2 regions of the Photobacterium toruni genome follow, and region 2 is predicted to be linked to the other one. Evidence: riboswitches for the same ligand, from Rfam matches in the RefSeq annotation. Region 2 holds a riboswitch; the other holds the start of a gene.
What was found. Region 2 has a riboswitch for lysine ahead of lysC (lysine-sensitive aspartokinase 3). Riboswitches for the same ligand answer to the same signal wherever they lie in the genome.
Positions count from the first base shown of each region.

Region 1: another riboswitch for lysine. It lies ahead of OC457_RS06085 (Na+/H+ antiporter NhaC family protein); the one in region 2 lies ahead of lysC (lysine-sensitive aspartokinase 3).

Region 1 is NZ_AP024854.1:1,276,478-1,279,696, forward strand. It holds gene OC457_RS06085 (Na+/H+ antiporter NhaC family protein) at 1-1,452, opposite strand, end outside; lysine riboswitch at 1,536-1,710, opposite strand; gene ccoP (cytochrome-c oxidase, cbb3-type subunit III) at 1,862-3,219, opposite strand, start outside.
Region 2 is NZ_AP024854.1:275,835-279,053, reverse strand. It holds gene OC457_RS01410 (pyridoxal-phosphate-dependent aminotransferase family protein) at 1-1,052, opposite strand, end outside; lysine riboswitch at 1,259-1,440, shown strand; gene lysC (lysine-sensitive aspartokinase 3) at 1,553-2,920, shown strand; gene metH (methionine synthase) at 2,997-3,219, opposite strand, start outside.

The DNA.
Region 1 (3,219 bases), 1.0 Mb from region 2:
AAGGAAAGCACCAAAAGCGACAGTTAATGCATAAGGTAGCTGGGTCATAACATGATCCATATGGTGACTCCCTGCGCCAGTTGCCGACAAAATACTGGTACTTGAAATCGGCGAACTGTGATCACCAAAAACTGAGCCTGCTAATACTGCTGATAGCATAGGCATTAATAAGTTAACGTCACTTGCAATCGCCATATCACCAGCTAATGGTAACATGATGCCAAATGTTCCCCAGCTAGTACCAGTAGCAAAAGACATACCACATGATAACAAGAATACTAATGCTGGTAGTAACTCAACAGGTAGTCCATATTTAGTTAATGATGCTAAGTATTGTCCTGTTTGCATGTCGCTTACAACAGTACCAATTGTCCATGCAAATAACAGAATGATAATAGCTGGCATCATCGCTTGAACACCTTGAGGTGCCGCTGTTAACCATGTTTTTAGTGGTAACTTTAAACGCAGTGCCAATACAATGGATACTGCAAGACTACATAATGCTGCATAAACCAGTGATGAACCGACATCAGTATGTTCAATAGAGCCGATTAAGCTAAATACTTGACCTTTAGCTGCTAAGACTTCTGCGCCGCTAATGATCATAAATACAACGCTTGAAACGGTTAGTGTTAGAATTGGTAATACCATATCAATCATGGTGCCATTACCTTCACCTTCAGTGGTGATTTCTAATCCTTTTGGATGACCTTTAGATTCATCCCAAAGTTGTCCCTCACGTGCACGTTGTTCGTGCTTACGCATTGGACCAATATCAAGTTGGAATGTAATAACCACAAGTACCATCAATAAGGTAAATACTGCGTACAGGTTCATTGGAATCATCTGTACGAACAATGAGATAGGGCTTGTTTCTGTAATATCGTTAGTGACTAAAATACCGCCAAGGATCGCAATAATATAAGCACCCCAAGATGAAATAGGGGTAATAACACATACTGGCGCTGCTGTTGAATCTAGCAGGTAAGCCAATTTTGCACGTGAAATTTGAAAACGGTCGGTTACAGGACGACAAATAGGACCAACAGATAAGCTGTGGAAAAAGTCATCAATAAAGAAAGCAAACACCATCATACCCGTTAAGATATTAGCACTACGACGATCTTTACAACGACGAACACCCCATTCAGCAAATGCTTTGGTTGCGCCAGTTGCGGTCATTAAGCTAATTAAACCACCCAGTAATAACATGAATAATAACATGTTAACGTTACTGGTATTGATCGCACCATCAGCCCAAACTAAGCCAAGAATTTGATGTAAAAGATATTGTAGTGCTGCGAGTGGGTTGTAATTATTTAAAAGGAATGATCCTGCAAGAATACCAGCACCTAAAGATAACAATACGCGGCGGGTAGTAATTGCAAGAATAACAGCCAGTAGCGCGGGAACTACTGATAATAGTGAATCAGAATATTGGATTAAATTCATGGATCTCTTAAACACCTATAATAAGGTGGAGATCTACCGAAAGGATAGAGAAACAGATTTCTTGAGAAATAATACTTCTTATCCCTTAGGGTAGCGCTCCATAGACAACATAACTATGGCAGTTCGGCACTTATTAAATGCAGAACCAGCGATTATTGATGACTCAATAATTACTTCGGCGCTGACTCCTTTCTTCGGTTCTCATTGGGGATCTCCCTCCAACCGAATACTCTTAGGCAGCGCGCCTCTACTCAAAGGATTAGTCTTGACTATACCTAGATATTTCTCACAAGCAATAAAAAATAACGCTTAATTGTGTAATAGGCTTAAAATTCAGCATTTCAACTAACTGATTATAGTTTCAATCAGTTAGCGCATATCTTTTCTGTTATTGTTGCATATCGTTTCGTTATTCGGGATTATTATTCATCGGTTGGGTCAGATTATGAATATTACCTGCAAATCCGGCTTTGATAAGATCTTTACGAATTTTGGTTACTTGATTTTCTGTCACAGGAATATCTCTTCCGCCTAATTTTTGACGTACAAAGGTAATTAATTGTGCCAAATCAGCATCATTTAATACCGTATTAAAACTACTCATAGGCATAAAATCTATTTCTTGTTCTAAGTAACTCGGTGCTAAACCTCGAATAGTAACTGCAATGGTATCATAAGGGTCTTTATGCATAATGATGCCATTATTGAGTAGTGTCGGAGCAATACCTTTACGGCCTTTGCCATCAGGACCATGACAAGCACCACAGGTTTGAATATAAAGCCCATAAAGTTGTTGTTCTTTGGTTTGTTGAGCCGCAGGACCTTCAGCTAAGTCTGGATCTTGAATATTTATTTGTACTGGAATTAAATGACCAAACCCTGGTGGTGTTATTTGACCGACTGATTTATCAAGTACGTTATATTTATCCCCAGTAATCAGATATTCGGCAATGGCGCTGACATCTTCACGGGTTAAGTAACGCGTACTATTTTTTACAACTTCTGCCATGCCGCCAAATGCGGTGCCTTTTTCGGAATGACCTGTTTTAAGAAAGTCAGTTAATGAATTAACATTCCAACGATCTTGATAAAGTTCTGTAGCGGTAATATTGGGTGCTTTCCAGCCATCAATTAAATTACCTTGAAATAATTTATCAGCAATTAAAGCTTGGGCGATATTTCTTGGTGTATGACATTCAGAACAGTGGCCTAAACTCATGGTTAGATATTTACCTCTACGCCAAGATTCAGTACTGTCAGCGGGATACTCTAGTGGTTTATTATTAAGAAAGGCAATATTCCAGCCTAATAATCCTAAGCGAATATTACTTGGGAACATCATCTGATTATCTAGGTTACGGGTATTAACATAGTTAAGTGATTGCATGTATGCCCATAATGCTTTGGTGTCAGCATCAGTAATATATTGATAAGAAGAGTAGGGCATTGCAGGGTAAAGATAACCGTGTTTGCCTTTACCTTTGTGTAGAGCATCATAAAAGTCAGCATAGGTGTAGTCACCAATGCCAAATTCTGGGTGCGATGAAATATTAGTGGAATACAATGTACCAAATGGTGTTACAAAACCTAGACCACCACCAAATAATTCTCCACCTTCGCCGGTATGGCAAGCAACACAGTCACCAGCGTAAGCGAGATATTGCCCTTGAGCGATTTGCTCTTTATTTAAGGCAGAAACTACAGATTTACGCAGAGTATTTTGATGGCGAATATAAGCGCCTAATGCTTGAATTTCAACATCAGAGA
Region 2 (3,219 bases):
ATTAATCCAATTCGCCATGCTTTACCGGCAAGCGAGCCTAATCCTGCACCTATTTCTAGATTGTAACGCTCTAATAACGTCGATCTTACTGCCGCATCATCAATCCCCTCAGGAATATAAACCGCATTAAGCTGAGGTAACCGATAGGCTTCTGCAACCACAAATTCAATTCCTAAGGCTTCAAGTCCGGTCTTTAACTCAAGATGTGCTCGTTGATGACGCAGCCAAGCTTGCTCTAACCCTTCATTGTGTAATAACACTAGCGCTTCGTGTAATGCATACAAGCTATTAACGGGTGCAGTATGATGATAGCTGCGCTTACCTTCACCACTCCAATAACCCAGCACTAAACTTTGATCTAAAAACCAACTTTGCACTGCTGTTTTACGTTGCTGAATTTTATTTATAGCTTGCTCGGAAAACGTCAGTGGCGATAATCCGGGAACACAAGATAAACACTTTTGACTGCCAGAATAAACCGCATCAAGTTGCCACTCATCCACCAGCAACGGTACGCCACCTAAAGATGTTACGGCATCAACAATAGTTAAACAGCCATACTTTCGTGCAATTTCAGCCAAGGTTTTTGCATCAGATAATGCACCCGTTGATGTTTCTGCATGTACAAAAGCAACAATTTTAATCTCAGGATCGGTCTGTAATGCTTGTTCAACCAAAGCGGGAGATACCGGCTCCCCCCATGCATTATCAACCATAATGGCAATACCACCACAGCGTTCAACGTTCTCCCGCATGCGATCGCCAAACACGCCATTACGACAAACTAATACCTTATCTCCCGCTTCAACTAAATTAACAAAACAGGCTTCCATGCCCGCACTACCCGGCGCTGACACCGCAATCGTAAACGTATTTTTAGTTTGAAAAGCGTATTGCAGCAACTGTTTAAGCTCATCCATCATTTTAATAAATAACGGATCAAGGTGGCCAATTGTCGGACGACTTAGTGCTTGTAATACTTGCGGATAAATATCAGAAGGCCCAGGTCCCATAAGTGTTCTTTGTGGTGGTATAAAACTGGTGATAGGCATAGATTCAACTCCATTAAATCATGTTTATTATCAATAAGGTGATGGAAGGTTAGTCGTTATTACAGAGTATTAGAGCGATGCCAAAGCTGCAAGTAACGATCTAAAATCCTGTTAATTACACATACTTTTTATTAACCAGTGATAAATTATCATTTAACAATTGACAACTTAGGGTCATTTCCTATTCAATGAAAACAGTGATTATTCACTACAGAAGAGGTGCGTTACCTAGGTAGCAAGATGGTAGGACCCAAGCCTAAGTCGATCTTGTAAGGGAGAGTAACGCCGAGATATTACTGGTTTGGGGCCAATAATATCGGCTATGAGAGTTGAATCTCTCAGGCTGTCATCTAAGTCAGGTTGACGATGATGGGGAGCTTCTGGGTAGCCGCATCAGCGTTACTGCCTATTACCTCCTCGACAATGGACGTCGGGAATTCTTCCGAAGCAAAAGCCTACTTTGCCGTATTTACGATAAAAGGGAGAACACCGTAATGAGCATGATTTCAACCGCAACAACAAAGCCATTGATTGTGGCCAAATTTGGTGGTACCAGTGTCGCTGATTACGCTGCAATGTGTCGCAGTGCTAATATTGTTATTACTAACCCACACACCAAAATAGTATTAATAAGTGCTTGTTCAGGCGTGACCAATGTACTGGTCGCCTTAGCTAATGGCATTAGTGATACCACTTTACGCCAACAACATTTACAACAGTTAACTGAGACTCACCAACAGATACTGGATCAACTCCAGTACCCACATACGGTTAGTGACGCAATTTATACGTTATTAGATGATATTGCCTCAGCCTCAGCACAAGCAGCGATAGCATCATCACCACAACTCACTGATAAATTAGTCAGCCATGGCGAGCTATTATCAACCCATCTTTTTAATCAAATTTTAGTCGAAATGAATGCTGCTGCGATTCGATTTGATATTCGCGATGTCATGCGTACTGATACCCAATTTGGTAAAGCATTGCCGCAACCCAAGCTTATTCGTCAATTAGCTCAACAACATTTAGTACCACTTGTCGCTACTCAGATTGTAGTATCACAAGGCTTTATTGGTCGTGACGAACTGGGCAATACCACCACACTAGGCCGAGGTGGAAGTGATTATAGTGCAGCATTGATTGCCGAAGCGGTAGATGCGACCACCCTAGAGATCTGGACAGATGTTCCGGGAATGTATACCACCGATCCTCGCATTACCACGGCAGCCAAACCAATTAAAGAAATCAGCTTTAGTGAAGCCTCTGAAATGGCTAACTTTGGTGCAAAGATCCTCCATCCATCAACACTGGTTCCTGCTATTCGCCACCAGATCCCCGTTTTTATTGGTTCATCAACAGCACCGCAACAAGGTGGAACATGGATCAGAAAAACGGTCAATCAAGCGCCACTCTTTAGAGCATTAGCGTTACGTGGAAATCAGACGATGGTGACATTAACCAGTCTTAATATGTTTCAGGCTTATGGCTTTTTAGCCGAAGTATTTCGTATTTTGGCTGAACATAAAATCTCGGTCGATTTAATTACCACCTCAGAAGTCAGTGTTTCGTTAACGCTCGATAAAACCGATACTAGTGGCGGTGCCCCAACATTACCCTTAGCTGCCGTTGAACAATTGAATCAATTGTGTCGCGTTGATATTGAACAGGGGCTGTCGTTAGTGGCTTTGATTGGTAATCATATGAGTGACAGTAAAGGCTCTGCCAAGCATATCTTTGGCGCACTTGATGCGTATAATTTACGTCTTATTTGTTATGGTGCGAGTCCGCATAATCTCTGTTTCTTGGTCAATGAAGCTGATGCTAAATCAGTGATCACAACACTGCATCAACAACTATTAGAATAATCACTATCAGCACAAATAAAAAAAATACAAAAAAGGCGCAACCATTGCGCCTTTTCGTTTTAATCTCATAAAATTATTATAAATTAGGGCCTAACCACTTTTCAGCTTCAATCAAATCCCAACCTTTGCGATCAGCATAACTGGCTAATTGATCAGGTTGGATCTGCGCAACCGCAAAATAACGTGCATCTGGATGTGAAAAATACCAACCAGATACCGCCGCACCTGGCCACATGGCATAACTATCAGTCAGCACCATACCCGTATTGGCTTCTGCGTTTAATAGCTGCCAAATCGCC